One region of the Peribacillus sp. NJ4 genome, then DNA from elsewhere that is predicted to be linked to it. Evidence: riboswitches for the same ligand, from Rfam matches in the RefSeq annotation. Region 1 holds a riboswitch; each other region holds the start of a gene.
What was found. A riboswitch is a leader RNA that binds a small molecule or an ion and turns the genes downstream of it on or off. The one in region 1 is predicted to bind cobalamin.
Positions count from the first base shown of each region.

Region 1 (7,415 bases):
AGCAAGGCGCTCGTGGACCACAAGCAGCTAACGTTCAAAAATAATTGAACGCATATAAAAAAAGACTCCGATTCTGGAGTCTTTTTATTTTTTTCCTTGTAAGGGAAGCCACGTTCATGCTTCTTTTTTTTCGGCCATTTCCTTTAATACTCTGTCCAATTTTTCTTCGATCCGTTTTGAACGTTTAAAATGTCCTGTCAGGTAAAACACAATGAATATAACAAATACGACAAGCACTAGCATAAAAAGGATAGGCAGGAACTGAGTTATATTATCAGACATGTTTATCTCCTTTTTTCCTTCATTATACTTCATGTTTACCCTTGCTATGATACACGGAACTAAGTTTATTTAAAAACAACTGAAAGGGATATGCGAAAATGCATATCCCCTTTCAGTCAGTTCTGGAATAGCGAGGCGAACTTTTGAAGTCTGGACAAGTCCGATTCTTGATACATTTGTTCTATCTTCAATGTCACCAATAACTGGCTCTTGGCAAATAACATGTCCCGGAAATAATCGACCGCCCCACAAAAATGATTGTAGTTGGTTTCACCAGTTCCGAATACTCCCGTTTTAAGAGAAGCAATTGGCAGCTGCTCCAGTTCTGTATAAAGTGCTGCTGATTTAGCAGGCAGCTCGCCGTTTCCCCATGTATAGGTACCAACGATCAATGCATCGTAATCCGGCAATGTACGTAAATCGAATTCATTCATTCGATATAGTTCAGATTTAGGTAATAGGGAAGCGATGGCTTCAGCAAGCGCTTTTGTATTGCCTCCGGCAGAATGATAGACAATGGCAACTTTATAGCTCATCGAACCCATTGCTGGCATTTACTTGACTGTATGTCCTAGACTTCTGTTCGAAGAAATCGGTTTTGGTAAGTCCGATGGATTCATCATCGAACGTTTTGATCCATGGCATCGGGTTCTCGCTATATTCTTTATACAAGTTTTCAAGGCCTAGCATGCGTAACCGTTTGTTGGCGATATATTCGATGTATTCATTGAATTCTTCCAAATCGAGATCGGCTTTGGTTTGGATATCTTCAAGCATATATTCAGACCATTCCTTTTCGAGTTCGACGGCTTTTTCAATCGTTGTATAAATGAACTTCGTGTTTTCTTCATTATTTAACTCAGGATATTCATACATCAAGATTTGAACGAGCATACCAATGAAATCAAAATGGACCATTTCATCGCGATGAATATAGGATATCATCGTAGCCGAACCGGTCATAAGGTTCTGGCGTCCTAAATTATAATAGAAAGCGAAAGCCAAATAGAAATAAATCCCTTCGAGGTTCGTTGAATGGATCAGTGCCTCGAATAAATGCTGGGGGCTTGGATCGTCCACGAACGTTTGATAGGCATCCACGATCGGTTGATTACGCTTTATTACTTCCGGATGTTCTTTAATGCGGTCGAAAAGCTGTTTTTGCTTGCCTACTGGGATCAGGGAAGCAAGGATATAGGAATAAGATTCATTATGGATGGATTCCTGCTGGGCCATATTGGCCAGGATAGCTTTTGCCGCCGGATCTTTGATGTACCGAAGGATTTCTACTAAAGTGGGCGTTTGTAGACTGTCCATTCCAGCAATCATCGTAAGGATATCAAGAAAAGCGTCCTGGATATCTTCGTCCAATTCGCCCCACTGCTTTTTATCCTGAATCATGTTCACGCTCGATGGTTTCCAAAAGTTATTGATGAGCTGAGTATAGGTATCATAGAATTTTTCATACTGAATATCGTTCCAAAGGAGAAAGCCTGAAGCTTCTCCTTTGAAAACACCTGTCGCTTTAGTTGGATGCGTTGGTTCCAGCATCCGGATCTTTTTGATATGATTTGTCATTCGTGAAAACTCCTTTAAGAGTAGATTACTGGGTTATGGTCGTCGTTAACTTGAACAGCTTTCGCAGGCATTGTCATATTCGGAAGAGGTTGAACGAACATAATATGTTGATTTCAACCCGGATTCCCAAGCCGTTAAATGTATATCCAATAGGACCTTGGCTTTGATTGTGTTGTGTACATACAGATTAAAGCTGATTGCTTGGTCAATATGGCGTTGGCGGGCAGCATTTTGCCTGATGCTTTCCAGTTGATCCAAATTAAATCGGGTCTTTTTATAATATTCATACGTATTTGGCGTCAAGCCTGGTGCGGTCACCTTGAATTTAAAGTTTTTCTTTTCTTCGTAAAATTCAATTTCATACAAAGGATCGATCCCATCCGTGGAATTACCGATCTTGGCGGTCGATGAATTGGGGGCAATGGCCATTAAATATCCATTACGGGTCCCGTGTTCCTGGACGTTTACTTTTAAATCCATCCATTTTTGATCCGTATAGTCACGTAGTTCGAAATATTCCCCTGTATGCCAATCCGATCCTTCGAAATATGGGTACGTTCCTTTTTCCTTAGCCAATTCATTGGATGCCTTGATCGTTAAGTAAGCGATCCTTTCGTATAATGCATCGGCATATTCAACAGCCTCATCCGATTCCCAATAAATATTCTGTGTGGCAAGTAAATGATGCCATCCAAACGTTCCTAAACCAATTGCCCGGTACCGTTTGTTCGAGATGGATGCTTGCTTGACCGGAAGATTATTCACATCGATTACGTTATCCAGCATCCGGATCTGAATGGGAATCAACCTTTCCAAAACATCGCTGCTCACCGCACGGGGCAAGTTAATGGATGAAAGGTTGCAGACAACGAAATCGCCGCTTTTACGAACAACAACGACATCTCCATCTTCTGTTTCGTATTCATCCGTGATCGTCGAAGGGCTTAAGTTTTGGGCAATCTCGGTGCAAAGGTTAGAACAATAAATCATACCTTTATGTTTATTTGGATTCTTCCGGTTCACTTCATCGCGGTAGAACATGTATGGTACGCCTTCTTCTAATTGAGAAATCATAATGCTTTTCATGATGTCCATCGCATTGATCTTTTCAAAGCTATAGTTTGGAAGCGTACCATTTTCTGCGGCCTCGACAGCAAGTGCATAATGATTCCTGAAGCTTCCTTCGCCTTTCTTCTCGTCGTAAAGGTCTTCAAGTGAGAATCCAAGGGTTTGCTTGACGGTATGCGGATCGAAAAGATACCATTCTTTTCTGTCACGTACAGCCTCCATGAATAAATCAGGAATGCATACACCCGTAAAAATATCATGGGCTTTTAATCTGTCATCCCCGTTTTGCGTCTTCAAATCAAGAAAGCTCATGATATCTTTATGCCAGGCATCCAAGTAAATCGCGATGGCACCCTTACGTTGCCCCAATTGATCGACACTGACAGCTGTCTGGTTGAATAGTCGAATCCAAGGAGTCGTGCCGGAACTATTTCCAGAGAAACCACGGATATCGGAACCAAGCGAGCGGATCTTACCAACGTAAAGACCGACACCGCCGCCGAATTTTGATACTTTTGCGGCATCGTAGTTAGATAGGTAGATACCATCAATGGAATCTTCAATTGCGTCGATAAAGCAAGAGCTTAACTGTCCATGCGTTTTTCCTGCATTGGAGAGTGTAGGTGTCGCAACAGTCATATAAAGGTTGGACATTGCCCAGTAAGCTTCTTTGATAAGTTGCAGGCGGTGCTCCGTTTTTTCCAATCGCATGATTTCCATCGCGATGATCATGAAGCGCTCTTGGGGCAGTTCGTAGACCTTGTCCTTTTTTGGGCGGGCTAGGTAGCGATCGTTTAATAAGTAGATGCCTATGTAAGAAAATAATTTATCCTTTTCCGGGTCGATCACCGAACCCAATTCCTCAATTTCCGCTTTCGTATAAGAAGAGAGCAGTTCTGATTTATAGATGGGGTAACGCTGGCCTTCTGAAAGTTGGGAGAGTTCCGTGATCAGTTCATAGAATGGGCCATAACTCATGCCTTCATAACCTCGATTGGATTGTGCATCCCTATACATCGCATTCAACAGTTCTGCTGCAGCAACGAACGTCCAATCGGGAGCATCGATATCGACACTTTCAAGAGCGAGCTGAATCAGTTTCTTTGATGCCTGTTCTTCGGTTGAGTCACTTTTGCGATCAAGCCATTTTGTAAAACGCTTTTTGAACTTTTCCATATCGAGACGGCCTTCGAATTCCTTCGATAACATCTCAAGCTGGATGGAATTCGTGTCGGTGTCATTTTCACTTATGGTAGAGTTATATGTTTGAGTCATTAATAATCCTCCTTGTAAACTTCCGCTAAAATAAAAAAAAACCGCCCAATAAATTGAGCGGATCAAACGATAGAATAAAAGAGCCATGAAAAAATAGCCATTATGCTATCGTTTCATCATCTCAATCCCCGAAGAATAAGAAACGTGAAAAATTCAAGGCAGGTCTCCTGACTCATGATCATCCTACTTTGAGTCCTTCCCGTATAGAGAGCTATACAGTGGTTTCTCATTTCGTCACATTTACAGTTGCGGGGACAGTTCCGGGTTCGCACCGGATTCCCTTTTCAGCCATCGCTGGCACCTTGGATTACAAAAAATTCTATATATAGTTATTAGTGTTGTTTGTGTAATCAATATCTAGTATTTCTGCTTATATTATCGTAAGCCATATACGATGATAATTCAACTAATATATTTGAGAAAAACCAACCCTTATCTATTGACAAAGCGAAGGTAGAGGGTGAAAGAATGAAAGATTTTATTGGGGAATGGGTAATTCAAGCACTGAATTTAGGGGATTTTGTGTTAAAATAAAGTGTATAGTAAAGGTGGCTCTCCTTAATTGCGATAAGGGGATTCGCGGAAAAATATTTATGAAAAAGGAGATAAAATCTTGGAAAAAGTATTAGTTTTTGGACATAAAAACCCGGATACAGACACAATCTGTTCAGCAATCGCTTATGCAGATCTGAAAAAGCAGTTAGGTATCAACGCTGAACCAGTTCGTCTAGGTGAAGTGAATGGTGAAACTCAATATGCGTTGGACCACTTCAAATTCGAAGCTCCTCGTCTTGTGGAAAAGGTGGCAGGGGAAGCTGATGGCGTGATCCTGGTCGATCACAATGAACGCCAGCAAAGTGCTGAAGATATTGACCAAGTACGTGTGTTGGAAGTTATCGACCATCACCGCATCGCTAACTTTGAAACAAGCGATCCTTTATATTACCGTGCGGAACCAGTTGGCTGTACGGCAACCATTTTAAATAAAATCTATAAAGAAAACGGCGTTGAAATCCCTAAAGCGATCGCAGGTCTTATGCTGTCTGCCATCATTTCGGATTCTTTATTGTTCAAATCGCCGACCTGCACGGAGCAAGACGTTGCAGCAGCTATGGAACTGGCTGATATTGCGGGAGTCAACGCTGAAACATATGGTTTGGAAATGTTGAAGGCGGGAGCTGACTTGAGCGACAAAACGATTGCCCAGCTTATCACTCTTGATGCAAAAGAATTCTCCATGGGCATGGCTAAAGTGGAGATAGCCCAGGTCAATGCTGTTGATCCGAACGAAGTCCTTGCTAAGCAAGCCGAACTAGAAGCAGCCATTGAAGAGGTCATCGCTGTGAAGGAATTGGATTTATTCCTATTCGTAGTAACGGATATCCTGACCAATGATTCTGTTGCCTTGGCTCTTGGTAAAGCAGCCAATGCAGTGGAAAAAGCATATGACGTTTCATTAAACAATAACATCGCCGTCTTAGAGGGCGTTGTATCGCGTAAAAAACAAATCGTGCCGGTCTTAACGGGCGTATTCAGTAAATAATATAGGGAAAGGGGTGCTCATTAAAAACGTGGGCATCCTTTTTCTGTACATGCAAAAAAAGACTCAACCATCCATTTAAAGGTGTTTGAGTCTTTTTTCTTAATTCAAAGTTTACTTTTCTTTTTCATAGGCGATGACAATCAGTTCTTTATTGGCTTCCTCGCCAAGTTTGCTTTCAAAGCTTTTCAGTTCATTCAATAAATCTGGTGACAGATTTGCTGCCGTATAATCCTGCTCGGATGTCATGCTTTTCGCTCCTTTCAAAAGGAAATATTTCATGTTATCTATTTTGTCGGTTTGAAAAGTTTCTATTCAGCAGAGTTTTACTACTTCAAGATATTTTACTTTCTGATGTGGCGAGTTTTTCTAGCAATAACGAACTTTCCTCATCGAGGCCTTGCACCTGGACAGGTGTACCTTGTAGCTGATATTTTAGGGCAACCGTATCAACAGCACCGACTGCAGAAGCATCCCATATTTTAGAGTGGGAAAAATCGATGATGATTACATCGGCTTTTTCTTTGAAATCGAACTTCGAAACAAAGTCCTGGACCGAAGCGAAAAATATTTGTCCGCTGATACGATAAGTGATTTTCTTAGCTTGGATGTCTTCCGTTTTCTCAACAGCCACTTTAGAAATTTTAGCTGAGAAGAAAATCATGCTCAAGAGCACTCCGGCAAATACCCCTTTTGATAAGTCATGCGTATATAGGACAATGAGGACCGTCACGATCATCACGGCTGCATCCGTCCTTGGAGCCTTATTGAGCCTCTTTAGGGAAGACCAGTCAAATGTCCCGATTGAAACCATGATCATGACTGCTACAAGTGCAGCCATCGGTATTTTAATAAGGACGTCATTCAGTACCACGATTAATACCATAAGGAATGCGCCAGCTACAAAAGTGGAGAGCCGGCCCCTTCCTCCTGATTTAATATTGATACCGGATTGACCGATCATTGCACATCCTGCCATGCCGCCAAAACATCCGGCGATGATATTAGCAATCCCTTGGCCTTTGGCTTCCTTATTTTTATTACTGTCCGTGTCAGTCATCCCATCGACTATTTGAGCTGTCAATAACGATTCAAGCAACCCCACAAACGCCAGGGCAATGGAATATGGGAAAATGATCGCCAAAGTTTCGAAGGTCAAAGGGATGTCTGGAAGCATGAACATCGGAAGTGCTTCGGTCAATTGCCCCATATCCCCAACAGTCCGTACCGTAGCCCCCGTAGTAACTGCAACGATCGTCATGAATATGATGGCGACAAGTGGTGAAGGAATGACTTTCGAGATCAGCGGAAAAAGATAAATGATAGCTAATGAAACGGCTGTCATGACATACATGATCCATGTTTCGCCGACGAAGTGGGTGAGCTGTGCCGTGAAAATCAAGATGGCTAAAGAATTCACAAAACCAGTCATGACTGGCTTTGGGATGAACTTCATTAATTTCCCGATTTTGAAAACCCCTAGTAAAATTTGGAGCAATCCAGTCAATATTGTTGCAGCAAGTAAATAGTTCAAGCCGTAATCTTTAACAAGATCAACCATGACGAGTGCCATTGCTCCAGTGGCAGCCGATATCATTCCCGGCCTTCCGCCGACAAAAGAGATGACGATGGCAATGCAGAATGAGGCATATAGACCAACCATTGGGTCAAC
Region 1 is NZ_JAUCFQ010000001.1:4,338,057-4,345,471, reverse strand. Features, by position in the region: gene QUF94_RS21650 (cold-shock protein) at 1-44, shown strand, start outside; gene QUF94_RS21645 (hypothetical protein) at 115-282, opposite strand; gene QUF94_RS21640 (flavodoxin domain-containing protein) at 399-836, opposite strand; gene QUF94_RS21635 (ribonucleotide-diphosphate reductase subunit beta) at 808-1,860, opposite strand; gene QUF94_RS21630 (ribonucleoside-diphosphate reductase subunit alpha) at 1,906-4,137, opposite strand; cobalamin riboswitch at 4,344-4,523, opposite strand; gene QUF94_RS21625 (manganese-dependent inorganic pyrophosphatase) at 4,817-5,746, shown strand; gene QUF94_RS21620 (hypothetical protein) at 5,858-5,992, opposite strand; gene QUF94_RS21615 (SulP family inorganic anion transporter) at 6,078-7,415, opposite strand, start outside.

Region 2 (7,415 bases), 1.2 Mb from region 1:
AGCCTCCCATTCCATAAAACAATGGGTCACCGGAAGCCAAGACAACAGTTGGACGAGTTTCATCCTGCAGTTGTTCTACCACTTTTTTCAAACCGCCCTTTATGACAATCTTCTTGCCAGAATAGTTCGGAAAGAAGGACAAGACCCTCTCACCCCCGACCAGCACTTCACTTTCTTCTATCCATTGGGCATATTGAGGCAGTAAGCTTTCCTGACCGTTATCCCCTATCCCGATTAATTTCATCGATTGACTCAATTCCAACAGCCCTTCCCAGTAATTGTCCTTTCAACGAATAAATCGCCGTTTCCATTTCAATGCCACCCTTCACTTGCTTTATAGCAGAGTGACAGCAGGATTCACATAGTTTATTAAAAAAATCAAAATTATTGATTGCTGACATCATATCCCCGACTTGTGACGCTGTATTTGCATTCTTGATTTCAAGAACAAGATCATCTTCAGCTCCGACGCTTTGGGCTATTTCCGATAGAAAACCGAAGTCGACCGGAGCGCTTTTTGAATGCACCATCATCACACCTTGGGCAACTTTGGAAAATTTCCCCATCATACCGATCAGTGATACCTTTTTAATTCCCTGCCTTTTACATTGCTTAAGTGAGAAGCCTACAAAATCACCCATTTCAATAAAGGCTTCCTCAGGTAAATCCTGAAGAAGGCCCATTGCATACTTTTCACTGCGCCCGCCAGTGGTTAAGACAAGATGCTCACACCCACTCGCCTTGGCGACACTGATAGCCTGGATGATACTTGCCATATAGGCGGAACTGGAAAAAGGGACGACGGTGCCCCTTGTTCCCAAAATGGAAATGCCTCCTACAATCCCAAGGCGGCCATTTAATGTTTTTTTCGCTATTTCTTCACCTGCAGGCACGGAGATAACGACTTTCACTCCTCTATTAATCTTAAATTCTTCCAAGGTTTGTTGCACAGTGGTTAATATCATTTTGCGCGGTACAGGATTAATGGCCGCTTCCCCTACAGGAACGGGAAGCCCGGGTTTGGTCACTCGCCCCACACCAATCCCTCCATCCAAGATGATCCCAGGTGCATCCGACCAGCTGACAGTAGAAATGATATGTGCTAAATGGGTGGCATCTGGATCATCTCCGGCATCTTTAATCGTTTCTGCACTAACCGAATTTTCCGATATATCATATCTCTCAATGGTGAAAGTGGCATCACGGCCGATAGGCAAGGAAATCGTAGCCTCCTCAAGGGCATCCCCCGTTATCAAAGCGGTCAATGCCGCTTTAGTCACGGCTGTCGAACATGCCCCCGTCGTATACCCATGGCGCATTTGTGAGGGATCCTTTTTTACTTTCTTTTCCATGTTTATTAACTATCAGCTAAAAGGGAAATTGCGTTCAATGCTGCAACCGTGACAGTACTTCCACCTTTTCGGCCAATATTCGTAATGAATGGCACTTCTGTGATCTTAGCCAGTTCCTCTTTCGATTCCGCTGCAGAAACGAACCCAACAGGCATTCCAATAATTAAGTCCGGCTTTGCAATCCCTTCTTTAATAAGGCGAATGAGCTCAAGTAAAGCTGTAGGTGCATTGCCAATGGCATAAATGCCCCCTTCATTTTCCTTTACGGCTTTTTGCATCGAAATGATCGCTCTTGTCGTATTCAAACGTTTTGCTTCGACCATCACATCTGGATCTGAAATGTAGCAATGAACGTCCCCGCCGTGTTTTTGAAATCTTTTTTTGCCTGTACCGCTCTCGATCATTTGCACATCCGCAATGACATGTCTCCCTTTGCGAATGGCTTCCACACCAGCTTGAATGGCATTTGGATGGACGATGACACTTCTTCCCAATTCAAAATCAGCTGAAGCATGAATGACCCGGCGGACGATCTTCCATTCATCCTCAGAAAAATCATGATCGCCCATTTCTTCAGCTATCATTGAAAAACTATAATCATATATTTTGTCTGGATCTACCGTTAGTGGTTTGAAATCCGTTTTAAAATCCATCTTGCATTCCTCCTATTATTTATTCAACTGATTATTCAACTCGGCAATGACATGATCAAAACTGGAATGAACATTTAGATAGTCAACATCTGGCCTTGATATCATAATCGTCTCTATTCCACATTCCAACGCGGCTTCCAATTTCTCATCAACCGCACCGACCTTGCCACTTTCTTTCGTTATCATCAATGTGACGCCATACTGTTTATATAGGGCTTTATTTAATTCTTTGGAAAATGGACCTTGAATCGCAACGATATTTTTTTGTTCAATGCCTAGCTGCGCACATTTTTCCATATTATCCATGCGTGGCAGCATTCTTGCTATGACTCTGGTATTCTCGAGCCCTACCAATTCTTTTGCGAACACCGCTAGGGTTTTACTTCCGGTCGTGAGCATGATGACTCCCCGTTTTGCAGCAGCCAGCTTGGCAGCTTCCTCATAATCACGGACAACTATCAATTTGTCATTCTGAAACCGTTGGCTTTCACGCTCATAACGAATATAAGGAACATTTGCTGCCTTTGCTCCGTTAAGAGCGTTTTTGGATGCTTCTTCCGCAAATGGGTGACTTGCATCAACTACAGCCTGAAAACCTTTTTCAGAGATTAAAGAGGTCATATCCTCTGCAGTTAATCGGCCAATCCGGGTGGATATCCCTGCATCTTGCAAACTCTTCGCCGCCGACTCGGTTACAACAGTTGCCAAAACCTTGAATCCCACCTGCTGCATCTCAATCGCTAATTCCCGCGCATCACTTGTACCCGCCAAGAACAAAATCATTTTGACGTACCCACCTCTTGCCCATCGTGCTGATGGTCGTGGTCATGATGGTCATGGTCGTGATGGTCGTGATGGTCGTGGTCGTGATGGTCGTGATGGTCGTGATGGTCGTGGTCGTGATGGTCGTGATGGTGATGATGGTGGGCATGTCCATGTTCCTCGACATATTTTCGATAGTTTTCCAAATCACGTGCCCCACTTGATCTGCCTTCACTAGCTTCAATTACTCGTTCTTGCAGAATGTTCTGTAAGGTTGGATGATACCCAAAATACTTCGCCAAAATAAATTCCCGATCAAGATATTGCTCTTGATAGCCTTTCAGCATATCCTCCATTCTTTCCATTAACACCCCCGTGAAGAGGAAATATGGCAGCATCACTATTTTTTTTGCCCCCAACCGGATGCATCGTTCAATGCCTTCATCAACATGCGGGTCCGTTACACCCATGAACGCTGTTTCGACCCATTTAACGTTTAATTTTTCCCATAATAATCGTGAAATTTTATATATATCACTATTTGCATCAGCATCACTGCCCCCTCGGCCAATTAGCAATATTGCTGTCTCAGCCTGTTCCGAGGATGTATCGAAGCCGGCTTCCTCAAGTCGGTCTGTCAGGATCGTCAATACATCATGGTGGACCCCGATCGTTTGTCCATATGTGAATTTCACTTCTGGATATTTGGTTTTCCCATCCTCTATTTCAGCTGGGATATGTAATTTCGAATGTCCTGCATGCAACAAAATGATCGGTATGACGATAACTTCCGTAGCCCCTCGTTTTACACAATTATCAATGCCTTTTGATATATTCGGTGTCGCAAATTCCAGGAAGCACGTTTCTACCAAAAAACTGTCATCCATTGCCGGAATCATATTTTTAATAAAATGAACGACTTCTTCGTTTCCCGAAGCCAGGCGGCTTCCGTGTCCTACAAACAAAACTGCTTTCATTTACTTTCCCCCTCTTGATTAGTCTTCACAAGGCGCAGGCTCTATGTTTATTTTGGGAGCAATGTCCTGATAAGAAAAATTCTGTATCTTTTTTGAACGTTTGAAGTATTTAAAAAGCCGCTCATTTGGATGGGCATTTTGCTTATACTCCCCGACAATGTCCGTAATCAATTCAACAAGCCGTTCCGGTTCAATGCCTTCAGCTACCGGCTGACCTGGATGGGCCGTTCTTCCAACCGGTTTAGCTCCAAGAAATAAGTCGAACTTCCCTTTTCGGAAGACAATCCCGATGTCATCCATCACGGCACTATAACAAGCCATTCCACACCCATTAAATCCGATGTTCAGTTCCTTAGGCATTTTCATTCCGCCAAGCACCCGGTGTATTTCATCCGCATATGGTATGGATTCCGCTTTTTCACCATCACAGAAATCACAGGCTTTTAACGTCAGTACATCTCCAATCGGCGATAATAGAAAGTTTGCTGATTGCAATTTCCCCGTAATGACTTCCGCGTCCGTTGTCGGGATCTTTAAAACGATCTTATGATTTGGCGTGTATTCCATCGTTCCCTTTTCCCCGACAACTTCCGCAAGTGTCATCATTTGTTTGGGAGTGAATTGTTTATTTGCCACACCTGGACTTACGGCAAGTTCGAATACCGACTCCATTTTTTGCTGGACAATCGGCTTAATGGATTGCTGAACGGTTTGACCCTTCACTCTTGATAAGGCTTCCATTGCCATTTCAAAAGAAGTGGACTTCTTTTCTGGAGCTTTTGTAAGTAATCCAACTCCTCCAGCAGACTTCGTAGAGGTTTCTTGCATGGAATCGGCTTCTTGATCTAATGCCCACGGTTCCGCTTCTTTTTGCAGACGCTGATGCGGCTTCAATGTTTGCTTTTCCGAATTCAATGTATATTTCCTCTGATAGCCTCTTGGTGTGATTATTTTGTCATCGTATAAAAAAGTGGATGAATTACCGATAATGACGGTGGTCAACATTCCAATATCGTGATTCAACATATCTTTCAAATTGGTTATGACAATATCCTGCCGATCGCGATAAGCACTTTTCACCAACCCGACAGGTGTATCTGGCGAACGGTAGCGAAGGAGAATTTTCTGTGTTTCAACAATTTGCCTAGTCCGCCTGCCGCTGCGCGGATTATAAAGCGCAATGACAAAATCAGCCATTGCAGCTGCTTCCACCCTTTTAGCGATTAGGTCCCAAGGAGTTAAATGATCACTGAGGCTGATCGTACACGAATCGTGCATGACTGGTGCCCCAAGTAAAGACGCACAAGAGTTGATTGCAGAAATACCAGGAATGACTTCAATGCCCACTCCAGTTTCTTCTTTCCAACCTTTTTCAATCAATACTTCATAAACCAACCCTGCCATCCCGTACACTCCGGCATCCCCACTGGAAATGACAGCCACTTTTTTTCCCAACTCCGCTTGTTTTACTGCTTCCTGAGCACGTGATACCTCTTCAGTCATCCCCGTACTAATGATCGTTTGATCTGTAAGCAGTCCCTGAATGAGTTCAACATAAGTTTTATAACCAATGATGTAGTCACTTTCTTGAAGGGCTTCGACAGCACGTTTGGTAATGTGTTCAAAATTCCCTGGTCCAAAGCCCACGACGAATAATTTACCGTTTGTACTCATTAAGACATCTCCTTTTACGATTTGTTCTTTGAAATACCCGTATGAGCAGGAAAATCCGGATTAGGCGTCATTTCCCCATCACTGAATTGGTAGATCATCTGTGGAACATATTCCCCATCTTCGATATTGCTGACAATCTCCCGACCGAAATCAGGCGTATCCACTCTATACCATTTCCCTTGGGGATAGGCAATCACAACGCAGGCATCCTTACATCTTCCGTTACAGCGTGTCCTGGTTGTATGAATTTTCAAATCCAGTCCCTTTGAAGTAATTTCATCGCGAATCGCTTGAGTTACTTCTTCCCCGCCCTTTTTCATGCAACTGCTTCCATTGCAAATCAACAAATGCGTATTTGTACCCTTCAAGTTCCAAGTAGTCATCTTCTTCCTCCTGAGTTCAGGGAAAAGGCAAAATAAAAAACCTTAACATAAGAGTCAAGGTTTAAAAAACTATATGAATGAGGAGCCCTCCGCAAATATGCTGAATCTCCCAAAATCGTCATAGTCCTTCTACCTTTCCCTCCGAAAAGTATCATACAATTTCAAAAGCAGGTTTCCTGGCTTACGCTTCATTTTACTTTGTCCCTTCCCGGCTTTAAGCCAGTGGTTATCGACAAATTCATCAGCGTTTACAGTAGCGGGGGCTGCATCGGATTTTCACCGATTTCCCTATTATCCCTTGCATATTCACACAAGAGCACTTTTAAAATGAAATATTTGGTTTTATTATACAATTATAGCTAACCTTATCTATCATATAACAACTTTAGCAAAATTCAATAGTTTATTCCGACTGTTTAGAAAAGTTTAATAGTGTAAATCCAGCCATAAGCCTTTCCTCTCTGCATTCTTAGTCAAAAAAAAAAAAAGAGAGTGTAGCTGAAATTATTTCTTTATGGTACACTATACGAGAATTTTCGAAATAATTACATAAGTTTTATGGTGTTGAATTTCTCGGAATTCAGCTTAAAAGGGAAGCCGGTGAAAGTCCGGAGCGGTCCCGCCACTGTAAAGGGAAGTCCTATTACGTTAACATTAATCCACTGTCAAATGAGATGGGAAGGATGTAACGGGACGATGAACCTAAGCCAGGAGACCTGCCATGAAGCGTGAAACTGTTTCAACCTACGAGGATGGGTGTGCGGACCAGGTAGAATGACCCATATTGGTTTATGCTGCAAAATTCCTGTTCATTACGCACTTCTTTCTTTTGAGAGAAGTGCTTTTTATGTTGGGCGCCGCTTTTCTTCTAAAGTTTTGATCAGAAAAATTAAAGGTGTTGAAAGGAGAAAGAATGAAAAGAGTCAATTGGAAAATTCTTTATTTTGTCATTTTACTACTTCTTGTCCCAAAACGTGCGATGGCCATGCATATCATGGAGGGCTTTTTACCAATTGAATGGGCCATATTTTGGTGGGCCGTGACCCTTCCATTTCTAATCTTGGGTTACCGGTCCATTAGGTCCAAAGTAAGGGAAAACCCAGAAACAAAAATGATGCTCGGTCTATCGGGTGCATTCGTATTCATATTATCTGCCTTGAAGATCCCTTCCGTTACCGGAAGTTCTTCACACCCTACCGGAGTTGGTTTAGGTTCCATATTATTCGGGCCATTGGCCATGAGTGTCTTAGGCTCCATCGTTCTATTATTTCAAGCTGTTCTACTGGCTCACGGAGGATTGACGACATTAGGGGCCAATGCATTTTCCATGGCTGTATGCGGACCTTTCATTGCTTACTTTGTCTTCAAGGGCGCAACTAAATTGGGGTGGTCTTTTTCGCTGGCCGTTTTCTTGGCAGCTGCTTTTGGCGATTTAGGAACCTATGTGGTAACTTCCGTTCAACTTGCACTTGCTTTTCCATCCGAGGTAGGTGGATTCATGGCCTCATTCAATAAATTTACAGGAATATTTGCCCTGACCCAAATTCCCTTGGCAATCAGCGAGGGATTATTGACAGTGGTTGTGATGAATTTCCTGAAAAAATACAATCTAGG
Region 2 is NZ_JAUCFQ010000001.1:3,123,331-3,130,745, forward strand. Features, by position in the region: gene cbiE (precorrin-6y C5,15-methyltransferase (decarboxylating) subunit CbiE) at 1-256, opposite strand, end outside; gene QUF94_RS15550 (cobalt-precorrin-5B (C(1))-methyltransferase) at 219-1,352, opposite strand; gene QUF94_RS15555 (precorrin-8X methylmutase) at 1,358-2,005, opposite strand; gene cobK (precorrin-6A reductase) at 2,021-2,788, opposite strand; gene QUF94_RS15565 (sirohydrochlorin chelatase) at 2,785-3,744, opposite strand; gene cobJ (precorrin-3B C(17)-methyltransferase) at 3,763-5,418, opposite strand; gene QUF94_RS15575 ((2Fe-2S) ferredoxin domain-containing protein) at 5,433-5,801, opposite strand; cobalamin riboswitch at 5,951-6,140, opposite strand; cobalamin riboswitch at 6,344-6,539, shown strand; gene QUF94_RS15580 (energy-coupling factor ABC transporter permease) at 6,715-7,415, shown strand, end outside.
Region 2: it holds a riboswitch for cobalamin, as region 1 does, so the genes downstream of both, QUF94_RS15575 ((2Fe-2S) ferredoxin domain-containing protein) here and QUF94_RS21630 (ribonucleoside-diphosphate reductase subunit alpha) in region 1, are expected to answer to the same signal.

Region 3 (7,415 bases), 4.1 Mb from region 1:
TCGCAATCATATCCATGATGGACATGCCTATTCACGAAATATTTATGCCATCCCGTCCCCGAACCAGTCACTCCAGAAGACATCGTTCTAAGCGGGATCGGGGAATTCAATTGAATAATTTCAGATCCGACTGTCAGATAAGAATCATCAATTTCCAATGGGATAGTATCATTGCCATGCTTTTCCGGAACGATGAACATTTGCGGTTTCGGAAGGGCGGGATGTGGATGTTTTTCGATCGTCGTACGATATACCTCCTGAATCCGTTCCTGTCGGAGCACTTCATTCGGCACATCCACAACCAAAATTTTCCCTTTTTCAAGCAACATAAGCCGATCACAATATAACCCAGCCAAATTCAAGTCATGAAAAATTGAAATAACGGTCAACTTTTGCTCTTTTGCCATTTTCCTCATTAGATCAAGAAGATCCTTTTGATAGGAAAGATCCAAGTGGTTCGTAGGCTCATCCAAAAAAAGGATTTCCGGTTCTTGGGCAAGTGCCTGTGCCAATAAGACCCTTTGTCTCTCCCCGCCTGATAATCGTTCAAATTGAAGATCGTGAAAATCCGCTACTCCCGTTTGTTCCATGACCCGTTGGACAATCGTTTCATCTTCTGCGGACCAACTATGGAACCAACCTGTTTGATGGGCATATCGCCCAAGTGAGACCGTCTCTTTTACCGTATATGAGAAAGCTAATGAGGAATGCTGAGGGAGCACAGCAATGACCTGTGCAAGTTGTTTTGACGAATAATCCTTCAAATCCCTTCCTCTTATCCGTATGCTTCCGCCCTTATAATCGAGCACCCCGCTAAGCATACTTAAAAGCGTCGTTTTTCCGCTGCCATTTGGGCCAAGAATCCCGAATAATTCCCCTTTATGTACATCAAAAGTAACAGAGTCCAAAACAGCTTTGTTGTCATATCCACCTGTTAACCCTTTAACTTCAAGCATCCATCTTACCCTTCTCTCCGTCTCTTTAATAAAATCAGCGCGAATGCGGGTGCCCCGATAAGTGAAGTGATCACCCCGATCGGCAGTTCCGATGGGGCAATGATCGACCGTGCTACAAAGTCCGCCAATATTAGGAATCCGCTTCCTACCAGCAATGACAACGGAAGCAAATGTTTATGGTCAGGTCCCCAAATCTTTCGGACAAAATGAGGAATGACCAATCCTACAAAGCCAATCGCCCCTGAAACGGCAACAGCTGCCCCTGTCAACATCGAACCGGCTATCAAAATCCACATTTTCCGCCGCTTAACATTAACACCTAAGTGTTTTGCCCGGTCTTCCCCGAAAGTCATCGCATTCAATTCGCTCGTATTCATGATCAAGATCAACGAACCAATAATAAAAAACGGCAAAATGATTGCAATATAATTCCATCCGCGCATTGAAACGCTTCCCATCAGCCAGCCGATGATTTGTCTTAATTCATCACCAGTCAGCGCAATCATCAATGAAATGAAGGCACTTAAAAACGAGCTGAAAATGATTCCCGTTAAAATGATCGTTTCCACTTTCATCGATCGATCCATTTTTTTTGCAAAAGCCAGTACGAAGAACATCGTGAGCACTGAGCATACGATGCTCAATGCCGGAAGAGTATATAAGCCGATGAATGGTAGTGATATATTCAAGAATATTGTCAATACAGCACCGACTGATGCTCCTGATGAAATACCTAATGTGTAAGGGTCAGCGAGCGGATTCCGGAGCAGGCCCTGAAATCCCGCTCCCGAAATCGCAAGTGATGCCCCAACAAAACCCGCTAGCAACACACGCGGCAAGCGGATGTTCATCACAATATTCGTAAGCATTACATCCGGATCAGCTGAAATCGGTAAATGAAAAATCTCCTTGCCGATAATTTGTAAAAGTACAGGAATCGGTACTGGCACCGAACCAAAGGAAATGCCTATCGTCATTGCGAATAACAAAAATAATAACGCAATCAAATAAGCAATCGTCCATTTAGTTGTCAAATAGGTTCGGATAGACTGATTTGGCAAGTTCCTCTACTCCCTCTATTAAGCGTGGACCGGAACGGGTCACCAAGTCGGAATGGACATCAAAGACTTGGTCATCCTTCACAGCATTTACGTCTTGCCATCCTTTTCGGCCCTTCACTTGACTTACTGCATCTTTTGTATAATAACCATACGTTGTAATGATGACATCCGGATTTGCAGCGATCATCGACTCTTCATCAATTTTTGCCCATCCATCCAATTCAGCAGCTGCATTTTCCGCTGAAATAATTTGAAGCATTTCATTCATGAAGGTATTTTTTCCAGGTGTATATATCTCAGGTGACGGAGAAACCTCCACAAAAACGGTCTTCCTATCCGCTTCCTTTACAGATTTGGCTTTTTCCTGAATATCCTTGAGCTTCGTTTTCATGTCCGTAACGATTCCTTTTGCCTTTTCATGTTCCCCTGTTGCCTGTCCAATCATATCAATAGAATCATAGACTTGGTCAAAGCTTTGTGCATCATTGACTACGAGGACATCAATTCCAGCATCCTTAAGCTGCTGTAAACCCTCATTCGAATTATGGGCACTGGATGCATGGGCAAGAACAAGGTCGGGCTTCAAAGAGACAATCATCTCCGTGTTCATTTCCATTCCGCCAACTTTTTCAATTTCTTTCGTTTCTTCCGGATAATTATCATAGTCGGAAACACCAACAACCTTTTTACCCAAGCCAAGTGCAAAGACAACTTCCGTATTACTTGGTATCAACGAAACGATTTTCTTCGGTTTTTGTTCTATCGTCACCTTTTCGCCTGTTGCATCTTTAATCGTAATCGGGAAAACTTCCTGTTTGGCATGATTCGTTTCCTGCTTTTCTTTTCCTTCATTAGTAGCTTCGCTACAGCCAACCATCATACCTGCAGTCAGCAACATCACCAGTATCAGACCAAAAATCTTCTTCATTTTCATTCCCCACAATCTTTTTTTCTTTTAATTTCTTCACACCTAATAAACAAAACGCATTATCGGAAGATGCACCCCAAAACAAAAGCACCTCCCGTTAAACGGAAGATGCTTGTATGGCAACAATATAATTACGGACTCTTTAGGGTCTGCCACACACCTTCCCATCCGCGTAGGTTACAGGTGTACGAATTTTGGCAGGTCTCCTGGCTCATGGTCATCATCAACGGCACCTTCCCATATCTCATACAGTGGTAAACATCCGTTGGCTCCCATATACAGTGGCGGGACCGCGCTGGCATTTCACCAACTTCCCTATTAAGTCATTAAGACACCAAATCGTTCATATGTATATAATTTTCACTGCCTTTCATTATACACCATGTAAGAATCGATTATTATATGATTTTTCTGACTTGCCTCGAAATGACCCGTCCACCTTCAGTGATTAGAAGCATTTTCAATCAGGGACGCAAATCCCTCGACTGATAATCCCGGTGAAATCCGAACCCTATGCAGGGAATGCATCCCTTGGTCCCTTGAAGCTCCTCCAGGTTCGGTGGTGACTGCCATCTTGTATCCAGCTTCTTCTGACACCCATAGACTCTCTTCGTTATACCGGCCAACCGGATAGGAAATTACTGTCGTGTCCTGATCGAGGATACGGTCGAATAGCTCCTTCGACTGAACCATTTCCGATTCTTGCTGCTCTGCCGTCATCCGGTTCAGCTCCAAATGGTTGATAGTATGACTTTCGATCGAAATCCCATTCCTGCTCATCTCCAACATTTGAGTTTCAGTCAGGTGATGACCTTTATCAATGGACTTCCCGATCATGAAGATGGTTGCTTTCATATCATATTCTTTTAATATGGGGAAAGCCTCCGTGTAGTTATCTGTATAGCCATCATCAAAAGTAAGCCAGACGCACTTATCACTTGGCATCCGATTTTCGGTTAAAACGAGGAATGCTTCTTTAGGGGATAATGTATAGTAACCATTCTCCCGAAGCCAAGTCATTTGTGATTGGAATTCCTCTCTTGGAACCCGAAGGCCATTACCTTCAGAAATGCTATGATACATCAATATTGGAAACTGAACCGCGGAATCGGCCCTTATCCAGTTTCTCGTATCGATTTGTTCCGGGTCGTCCTTTGAATCCTGTCCGGTGCCATTCTCCGCTGCCTCAACCACTTCAATGTCATCTTCCGCAATCGGCGCAGCCGTCTTTTTGCCTATACCCTCTAAAATCCCTTGTGAGCATGCAGGTAAAATTAACATCCCCAGCAATGCCACAAACAGTAAAACTCTGTATTTTCTCACTATCATTCTCCTATTTTTTTCTAGTATAATAGTACCAGAAAACCAGCAAATAATAAAGTATTCCATTTTACGAAAAAAAAGGAAATACAGAAACAAGAGACCAGCTAAGCATTTAGATGATTTTTTTCATAATTATTATTGCTATTAACTTGAAAAGTTTGCCTATAAGAAATATAATAAATAAGTCGTCGACTTTTTTTATATGTCCCAGTAGCTCAGCAGGATAGAGCGACAGCCTCCTAAGCTGTAGGTCGTAGGTTCGATTCCTATCTGGGACGCTAATTTTAAAACCCTGTTACAATGCGGTACCTCCGCGTCGTAACAGGGTTTTTTCTGTTGGTATGGCCTTACCTATTTAGGCTTTTGAGGGGCTTCCAATGTAAAGGTCGGATTTCTAGATACCGGTATGAGAAAAGCCGGAAGTATCGGCGATCAATACATTATGAGATTAACCATTTAATTTTCGTTCAAAACTTTTTGACTCTGTTTAAAGAGAAGTTTTAATTAATGATGTTTTTCGATATAAATATCCGCAGAAAAGTAATATTTTTTTGAAATATATGTTTTAACCTGTCCCATCCGGGTAGATAAATACTGTAAGACATTCTCACCAAAGGAGATGATGTGCACGATGAGTACAATCAGAGGCCAATGGAACAAAGAGAATGACGCAGCGGTGTTTAGTCCCGGTGATCAGCGTTAGAGTCAATTGAAGAGTTAGTCGATAACCAAAAAGGGAATTACTAGTCTTCTCGCCCAAAGGAGGACGATACTGATCATGAGTATTTACAACCTATGGAATCCAGAGAATGATGAAGCAATTTTCAGTCCGGGTGATCAGCAGACATTCAGTACGCTTACACTAGCAGATACGGATAAACACACACACACAACTGACGAAACACTTGAATATGAATTACACGGCACCGTACTGAATGAAATTTAACCGAAGCAGTGATATATGGAAAAGGATGGAGCGAATGCTCCATCCTTTTCTGCTATCTTTTACTTTTATATGAATTTCGCCACTTCATCAAGCGGCAATCTTTTGTCTGGAAAGATGGACCTGCCGACAAGGAAATTTGCCCACCCTGCCCCATGCAAATAACCCCATAAAAAAGGGCCCTTTCACTATTAAGCTAAAAGTGAAGGACCCTTTTCTTTTATTTATCGAATTTCAGTTTGGCCAAAGCATCCGCTAAGGCAGTATTGATCGGCTCTTCTTTATTTTGCTTTTTCATATAATTGGAGACTTCATTTTTTGATACTTTTTGATTTTTATTTTGCCCTCTTCGTTTATTGTAAGAAGAAAGTTTTTCGTGAAAACCGCATTTACAGGTGAATGTCTGTGCTTCTCCTTGACCGCGCATTTCCATCTTTTTGTGACATTGTGGACATCTGGCATTTGTTACACGTGAAACACCTTTTTTGTGGCCACATTCACGATCCTGACAGACAAGCATTTTTCCCTTTTTACTATTCACTTCAAGCATCAGCTTGCCGCAATCAGGACATTTCGTTCCTGACACGTTATCATGCTTGAACTTTTGGTCACTATTTTTGATTTCTTGTACGATATTTTTGGCATAGTCGCGCATATCGCCGATGAATGCCTGTTTTGGTAGCTGTCCTTTGGCAATCGCTGTTAACTTTTGCTCCCATTGAGCTGTCAGTGCTGGAGATCGTAAGTCTTCAGGTGCCAATTGAAGGAGTTGTTTACCTTTCGAAGTTACATGAAGGCCCTTCCCTCTCTTTTCAATCAGGAAGCTATTGAACAATTTTTCAATAACGTCAGCACGTGTTGCAACAGTCCCAATCCCGCCAGTTTCACCCAGAGTCTTAATGAGTTCCTTGCTTTCCCCTGCCATGAAACGAGCAGGGTTTTCCATTGCCGAAAGAAGCGACCCTTCATTGAACGGCTCTGGTGGTTTCGTTTCACCCTCTGTTTGTTTCACAGTCGAAATGGATAAACTGTCACCTTTTTGAACGTTCGGAAGCAGTTGCTCAGCAAGGCCATCTTTAGCTTCTTCCTCGTCAAATTGGTGATCATAGACTTCCTTCCAGCCTGATTTCAGGACGACCTTCCCTTTTGCCATGAACGTCTCCTGTCCCATTTTTGCGGTGACGGTCGTTTGCTCATATTCAAAAGGCGGCATTAATACGGCAAGAAACCTTTTAACGACCAAATCATAGATTTTAGATTCTTTGTCGCTCAGTTTTCCCGGTAGCGGAGTCTGCTCAGTGGGGATGATCGCATGGTGATCCGAGACCTTGCTATCATCCACGAACGATTTATTGGCCTTAATCGGGCTACGCAGGATCCTTGATGTATACTGGGCATATGGTTTAATGCTGACAGCCTGTAATCTTTCTTTTAGCGTATCAACCAAATCCGTTGATAAAAAGCGTGAATCCGTCCTTGGATACGTCAAGACTTTATGGCTTTCATATAAGCGCTGCATGATCGATAACGTCTCTTTCGCCGAATAACCAAATTTCTTATTGGCGTCCCTTTGAAGTTCCGTTAAATCATATAAAGAAGGGGCAAAACTTTTCTTATGTGCTTTGTTTACTTCCACCACTTCTGCCCTTTTCCCCTTCACGGCTGAAAGAACCTTTTCTGCCTTGGCTTTATCAAATGTGCGGATATCTTTAGATTGGGCATCTTGCCAGATTAGGCGCAAATTGGATTCTGCAGTTGCCGAAACGCCATAATATTTCTTAGGCTGGAATTGTTTTATTTCTTCTTCTTTTTTTGCAATCATCGCAAGTGTCGGCGTTTGGACGCGGCCGCAGGATAACTGGGCATTGTGCTTCGTAGTAAGAGCCCGTGTTGCGTTCATCCCAACAATCCAGTCCGCTTCTGCCCTTGCAACAGCAGAGGCAAATAGGTTTTCATACTCCTTGCCATCCTTCAGCTTTTTAAATCCATCTTTGATCGCTTTATCCGTTACAGAGGAAATCCAAAGCCGTTTAATCGGCTTCTTTACATTCGCTTTTTCGAGAATCCAGCGTGCAACGAGCTCCCCTTCGCGGCCTGCATCTGTTGCAATGATGACATCCTTGACATCATTGCGGTTCAATTGTGTTTTAACCGATTGGAACTGTTTGCCTGATTGCTTGATCACGACCAATTTCAAAGACGGC
Region 3 is NZ_JAUCFQ010000001.1:220,305-227,719, reverse strand. Features, by position in the region: gene QUF94_RS01120 (heme ABC transporter ATP-binding protein) at 1-956, opposite strand, end outside; gene QUF94_RS01115 (FecCD family ABC transporter permease) at 962-2,017, opposite strand; gene QUF94_RS01110 (ABC transporter substrate-binding protein) at 1,980-2,945, opposite strand; cobalamin riboswitch at 3,125-3,299, opposite strand; gene QUF94_RS01105 (polysaccharide deacetylase family protein) at 3,387-4,226, opposite strand; tRNA gene QUF94_RS01100 (tRNA-Arg) at 4,473-4,546, shown strand; gene QUF94_RS01095 (hypothetical protein) at 5,047-5,214, shown strand; gene QUF94_RS01090 (DNA topoisomerase III) at 5,432-7,415, opposite strand, start outside.
Region 3: it holds a riboswitch for cobalamin, as region 1 does, so the genes downstream of both, QUF94_RS01110 (ABC transporter substrate-binding protein) here and QUF94_RS21630 (ribonucleoside-diphosphate reductase subunit alpha) in region 1, are expected to answer to the same signal.

Region 4 (7,415 bases), 300 kb from region 1:
GCGAAGAATTCAACGAAAAATATAATCGCAAAAGCCTGCATGATTAGAGGGATTCCAGCTAACTGATTTACCTATCATGAGACCTTAACAATTGTATCATTTCTTAGAGACATGAAAAAAAGTTCCAACCAAGTGGAGGAACTTTTTTTAATGCGTTTCTTTTTTCGCACAATCCGTACAGTCGCCGTAGATTTCCATCCGATGGTGACTGACATTGAACCCGGTGACTTGTGCTGCGAAATGCTCGACTTCATCCAATGCAGGATAGTCGAAATCCACAATTTTCCCACAGGTTTGACAGATTACATGATAATGATTTGTCGTTACGAAATCAAACCTGGCTGAAGAATCACCATAAGTAAGTTCTTTTACCAAGCCTACCTCCCGGAAAACACGCAGGTTGTTATAAACTGTCGCCACGCTCATATTCGGAAACTTGCCTTCCAGCGCTTTATATATATCATCCGCGGTAGGGTGGGACATGGAGCTTATCAAATACTCAAGTATCGCATGGCGTTGAGGAGTTATTCTTACACCGGTATCTTTTAGGGAATCCAACGCTTCTTTTAACTGAACTTCAGACACCGTCATCCACCTCGTTTTCTCATTAAGTATGAATTCTTAAATTGTAATATTTATAATTAGTGTACCTTTTATTCGTTGAATTTGTCAATAATTCAATGGTTTTACCATTCTTTTTTATTTTATTCATCACCGCTTTGAATCTTTCCCATTTTCGTATTGTATTTAGTATCCCCTCGATAAGTCGATTACGTTGATGAAGTCTTTTCCAGCTTTCAGGTATTCACGCATGTTTTTTTCGAATATCGCAAAGGTTCTTGGTAAATATTCTCCGCTTTTACTTGAAAGATGCGGTGTGACCGTAACGTTTTCCATCTTCCAAAATGGATGCCCTTTTCCTAAAGGTTCCGGATCAAATACATCCAAGATGGCATGAGCCAATTCCCCTGCTTCCAATGCTTCGATCAACACTTCATCGTTAATAAGATCACCGCGGCCAATATTCACGAATACGGCGGTTTCTTTCATTGCTTTAAAGTGTTCTTTTTGCAGAAGGCCCTTGGTTTCGTCAGTACTTGGCAGGACGGATACGATGTAATCGGCGTCCGGTACGGCTTCCAATATATTATCCAGTGTATAAAGGTGATCGATGGACTCCACTGGCTTCCCGCTCCGGTTCACCCCCATTGTCGTCATCCTAAAGGCTTTCCCCAAACGGGCCACTTCTCCTCCAATTGCACCGGCACCAAGAATGAGCATCTTTTTGCCATTCAATTCCCCAACTTCAATTTTTCTATGCCACAGTTCTTCCCGTTCATTCTTCATAAGCTGTTTCAATTTCTTTTCATATTGTAAAAGCATCCCTATCGTATACTCGGCCATTGGGATTTTATGAATGCCTCTTGCGTTCGTCACCAAAATGCCGCGTTCCTCAATGGCTTTAAAAGGCATTAATTCCAATCCTGCACTCATGACCATTATCCATTTTAAGTTCGTCGCGTTCCCAATGATTTCTTCATTTAAATCCTCACCGTATGTAATCAAGATTTCCGCTTCATTAAGTGGCTCATCCGTCCATTCTTCTTGATAAATAAAGTTCAAATCAGGAAAAGCGTCCATCATCTTCGTTTGGATGCTTTCATTCGGAATGATTGTTGAAAGTATTAACATGTTTATCTCTCCCTTTTAATTAACATAAAAAAAACACGGGCTCTGTGTGTCCCGTGCAACTTTCTCTGAGGAGGTATTCCCTTAATAAAGCATATTCAGGTGTCCCCTTTTTGAGTTGGACAAAAGCCTTAGCCTTAATAAAAAAGGCTTTGTTTTAATGAATTTGGGTTTAATGCATGTAATTCAGGCAATATGAAAACACCATCCCTTCTGATCAGCACATCGTCAAAGTAGATGTCACCACCGCCATATTCAGGACGCTGGATCAAGACCATATCCCAGTGTATAGATGAACGGTTTCCATTATCCGCTTCTCCATAGGCAAGTCCCAGAGCCAAGTGCAGACTTCCGCTTATTTTCTCATCGAACAATGTATCGTCCATAGGTTCCAATATGTATGGATTGATTCCAATTGCGAACTCCCCGATAAAACGGGACCCTTCATCGATATCCAGAATCCGGTTCATTTTGGCAGGTTGATTGGAAATGGCTTTAATGATTTTCCCCTTTTCAAGGTTTAATTCCATGTCACTAAAGGTGATTCCTTCATAGGTTGTAGGTGCGTTGAAGGATATCCTTCCATTGACGCTCTCTTTTATGGGTGCCGTAAACACTTCCCCATCAGGTAAATTCTTTTTTCCGGCACATATGATGGCCGGCATACCTTTGATGGAAAAAGTCAAATCTGTCCCCGGTGAAACGATCCTGACTTTGTCAGTCCGTTCCATCAATTGCTTTAACGGTTTCAATGCCGCCTCCATTTTCCCGTAATCCATAGTGCATACTTTGAAAAGGAAGTCTTGGTACCTGTCGAAGTTCATGCCGGCTTTTTGCGCTGATGCGTTGGTGGGATAATTAAGTAAGACCCACCGTCGGTTGTTTACATAGAAAAGAGTGGGAGAATTCATAGCTTCCCCTTGAATACGGTGCCTCTCGATGGGAACATCAGTCATTTCCACGTCGTTTTCTTCACTGGTGATGATGATGACCGCATCGATATCCGTATACTTCTTCAAAGCCCATTGCGATGATGTTTCAAGTTGTTCCTTCACATTCCCTTGTAACAGATGTCGGCTAATCTCATCGTCTTCGAGTTCTATATATGGATAAGCACCCACTCTGTATATTTCATCAATCAGCTCTTTCAACAACGGTTTCGTGTTGATATGGCCCCGGATGAGGATTCTCTCTTTTGGCTGTAATTGTATCGAATGATGAATCAGCCTGGCCGCAAGCTTCGTTATTCGTTCATCCTTCATCTGCCTGTCCCTTATTTTTCTAGGTCTCGAAGAGTTTCAAGCGCTTCTTCGACGTGGCCTTTGACTTTTACTTTACGCCATTCCTTGACTATTTTACCTGCCTTATCAATCAGGAAAGTTGAACGTTCAATGCCCATATATTCCTTGCCGAAATTCTTTTTCAATTGCCACACATCAAATGATTCAGCCGCTTCATGGTTTTCGTCAGCTAGCAGCAGAAAAGGCAATCCATGTTTTTCGATGAATTTTTCATGACGTGCCGCCGGATCTGGGCTGATACCAATGATGACAGCGTTCAATTCCTCGAATTGTTCATTGTGGTCCCGGAAATCACAGGCCTCCGTCGTGCATCCTGGCGTCATGTCTTTTGGATAAAAATATAAAACGATGTATTTCCCTTTAAAATCCGATAGGGAAACCATTTCACCATTGTTTGCAGGGAGTTGAAAATCAGGTGCTTTTTCTCCAATTTTAACAGTCATATTGAATCCTCCATTTCCTTCATTATGGTAAGAGTACCCAATAATCGAAAGAAACACAACTTTCATTTATCCTTCCTCTCTTTATGCTCCAGATCGATCACCGTCCGAATCACGAACGCTGCCGGGAGTGTGTACCCGATGAAAGCCTGAATGGTAGCTATCATCCTGCCCATGCCAATTGGGGCTATATCTCCATACCCTACAGAAAACATGGTCATTGCGCTAAAATAAAAAGAAGTCTTCAACTGTTCATAGAACGTGCCATCCAATCGATTGCCCATATCAAGAATCACCGAATGATTCTGAAGCTCGTATAATAAATAAATCAGTGCAAATCCAACTAATATCGTCGCATATAAATTGCCAAGCCACAGCATATCCTCCAGAGAAAACTTCTTTCCTCCCGACTCAACAAGAAATAACGTCCGAATGCTCATCACCATGCAAAAAATGATTCCTGCAATCAAGATGTAGAAAGTCATCCCCTACGCCCCATTTCAAAACGCCACTTCCTTTATACATACTCCCTGTCCTAACAATATATTCTTTTTTAGGAACAGACTTCAGCCTTATCACTCACACACCCTAAAGGCATTTGTCAAAAAAACGGGAACGTTTCCCGATTTTTTTCATGTTGACCCTTTTGGTCGGATATGTTAAGATTGTCTAAATTTTTATAATAGTTTTTATTTTATAAATATTTGGTGCCTGCAATCAGTTTATCAGCGGGTTTAGTGAAATTTCATATGTGGAAATAGGTTCCTAATTTTCATTAGGATTAAAAGGGAAGCCCGGTTTGATTCCGGCACGGTCCCGCCACTGTAATGGGAATGTTAGCGCCATCCAATATGCCACTGGTCCACGGATCGGGAAGGCTCGCTGCTAATGATATTCCCTAAGTCAGGAGACCTGCCTATTTCGACAACACTGTTTTAACCTACGGGAGATAGGGAGGTGTTAGGGACCTTATAATTATAAGGGGCATTCTGCATGTCTCTTTATTTTAAGCATTTCTAACTTTCTCTTATTGACGGTTAGGGGTGCTTTTTTTATTGTTTTTAAACAAATCAAAGGAAAGTAGGAGGATGAGAATTTTGAAAAGCAGTAATTTGGGGTACCCGCGAATCGGGGAAGATCGTGAATGGAAACGTACATTGGAAGCATATTGGTCCGGGAAAATCGATGAACCAAAATTCACGGCACAACTAAAGGCCATCCGTTTAGGCAACTTACAAAAACAAAAAGATCAAGGCATTGATATCATTCCTGTCAACGACTTCACTTTCTATGATCAAATGCTCGATATGTCCGTCATGTTCGGTCTTGTTCCTGAACGTTACTCTGCCTATGGAGGCGGAAGCGTTCCCCTTTCCGTTTATTATTCAATGGCTCGCGGGAACAATGATGAGGTCGCTTCCGAAATGACGAAATGGTTCAATACGAACTATCACTATATCGTCCCTGAATTAAAACTGCCACAGCTGACTTTAACAGAAAATAAACCACTTGTAGCATATCGGGAAGCCAAGGAAAAGCTAGGGATTGAAACGAAGCCCGTGTTAATCGGACCTTATACTTTCATCTCCCTTTCCAAAGGCTTCAAAAAACAAGATATCCCTGGCATAATCCTGAGCCTGCTTCCCCTATATACGCAAATCCTGCAAGAGTTGGAGCACGAAGGCGTGAAGTGGGTTCAAATGGACGAGCCTTCTCTTGTTTCATCCATTTCCAAAGATGATATGCAAACTGTTACTTACCTCTATGAAAAACTGAATGAAGCAGCACCAAACCTGAACATCATGCTGCAAACATACTTTGATGCCGTGGAACACTACCAAGAAGTCATCGAATTACCAGTTCAGGGAATCGGTCTTGATTTTGTACATGATAAAGGAAGGAATCTAAGTAATCTTGAAGCATCCGGCTTCCCGAAGGACAAAGTGCTTGGTGCAGGTGTGATAGATGGAAAAAATATTTGGCTTTCTGATTTATCGAAAAAGATTCAATTGATCGACACTCTAAAGAAAAAAGTAGCCGAAGACCAAATCTGGCTTCAACCCTCTTGTTCCCTGCTTCATGTTCCAGTGACCGTTCGTAATGAAACCGCCGTTTCAAAAGAAGTGAAAAAAACCCTTGCTTTTGCCGATGAGAAACTTGAAGAAATAACACTTTTGGTCAAAGGGAATAATCAGGGCTTTGAAGCAATCGCCGATAAGGTCGATGCTAATAAATTAACGGTTCAGACGTTAGCTAGTTCAAATGCACGGAATCATAAGAGTGTACAATCCAGTGTCGAAAAGGCTAAATCAGAGCATGTTGGACGTCAGCTGCCATTTAAAGAACGTTACCAAAAACAACAGGAATTTTTCAAATTGCCTTTTCTACCTTCAACAACGATCGGTAGTTTTCCCCAGACATTTGAAGTTAAGCAAGCACGCGGGAAATTCAAAAAAGGAGAATGGAGCGCTGCGCAATATGAAACATTCATTAACGAAGAAATCGGCAGGTGGATCGACATTCAAGAAGAAATCGGCTTGGACGTTCTCGTACACGGGGAATTCGAACGGACGGATATGGTTGAATACTTCGGTCATAAGTTAGGCGGATTTGTCTTTCTAGAAAAGGGCTGGGTACAATCCTATGGGTCTCGCTGCGTAAAACCACCAGTCATTTATGGTGACATCCATTTCATCGAACCGATGACAGTCAGGGAAAGTGTATACGCACAATCACTGACGAAGAAGACCGTAAAGGGAATGCTTACAGGTCCTGTCACGATTTTGAACTGGTCATTTGTCCGTGATGATATTTCCAGGGAGAATGTTTGCTACCAGCTGGCACTTGCTTTGGAAAAAGAAGTCATTGCATTGGAATCGGCTGGAATCAAAATGATCCAAGTTGATGAACCTGCACTTAGGGAAGGTCTACCATTGAAAAAAAGCGATCGCGATGAGTATTTGAACTGGGCTGTGAATTCGTTCTTGATATCCACATCAAGCGTGGAGGATACAACGCAAATTCACACGCATATGTGCTATTGCGACTTCAACAGTTTCATGGATGTCATTTCTTCCTTGGATGCCGATGTAATTTCCATCGAAACATCCCGTAGCCACGGAGAGCTTGCTTCCGCATTCGAGGAAAAAACGTATGAAAAAGGTATTGGCCTGGGTGTGTATGATATTCACAGTCCCCGAGTTCCAGCAGTGGAAGAAATGGTCGATATGATTGAACGGGGCATCAAAGTATTGGATAAAGACCAGTTTTGGATCAATCCCGACTGCGGCCTGAAAACAAGGGGTATCCCGGAAACCGTCGCTTCCCTGAAAAACATGGTCGAAGCAGCAATAATCGTCCGTAAAAATCTTTTAGCCCAAACAACAGGCAAATGATTGAAAAGGAAAGCGGCTTATCAAATGCCCATCCACCACAGCAGTCACGGACTTTCCTAACCGACCTTGTTTTTCCACCGGATACGAATCATCATTATACCATCTTTGGCGGGAAAGTAATGGCTTATGTTGATAAAATAGCCTGTATTTCAGCTATGCGCCATTGCCGAAAACCCGTTGTGACTGCTTCAAGCGACTCTTTTTGATTTTTTGGCCCCCATCAAGACAGGGGACGCAATTAACCTTGAAGCTTATGTCACTTGTGCCCATCGCACATCAATGGAGGTATTCGTGAAAGTGGAGAGTGAGAACTTATTAACAGGTGAAAAGCAGCTTACGGCACGCGCTTTTTTAACGATGCTGGCCATTGACGAAAACGGTAAGCCGACAATCGTACCTCAGGTCATTCCGGAAACGGAAGAGGAAAAGCAGCAATATGTTCAAGCACAAGCAAGATATATTGAAAGAAAAAATAAACGCAAATAAACAAAAAACCCTTCAACATGAATACTGTTGAAGGGGTTTTTTTAGTTTCCTGCCCCACGGTACCTCTTCACTCCTTGATTCCATATGAAAACGGATATCATGAA
Region 4 is NZ_JAUCFQ010000001.1:4,641,546-4,648,960, forward strand. Features, by position in the region: gene QUF94_RS23175 (YgzB family protein) at 1-47, shown strand, start outside; gene perR (peroxide-responsive transcriptional repressor PerR) at 148-591, opposite strand; gene QUF94_RS23185 (D-2-hydroxyacid dehydrogenase) at 748-1,692, opposite strand; gene QUF94_RS23190 (aminopeptidase) at 1,827-2,951, opposite strand; gene bcp (thioredoxin-dependent thiol peroxidase) at 2,963-3,433, opposite strand; gene QUF94_RS23200 (potassium channel family protein) at 3,496-3,915, opposite strand; cobalamin riboswitch at 4,173-4,364, shown strand; gene metE (5-methyltetrahydropteroyltriglutamate--homocysteine S-methyltransferase) at 4,519-6,825, shown strand; partial or broken gene QUF94_RS23210 (acyl-CoA thioesterase) at 6,822-7,311, shown strand; gene QUF94_RS23215 (ABC transporter permease) at 7,353-7,415, opposite strand, start outside.
Region 4: it holds a riboswitch for cobalamin, as region 1 does, so the genes downstream of both, metE (5-methyltetrahydropteroyltriglutamate--homocysteine S-methyltransferase) here and QUF94_RS21630 (ribonucleoside-diphosphate reductase subunit alpha) in region 1, are expected to answer to the same signal.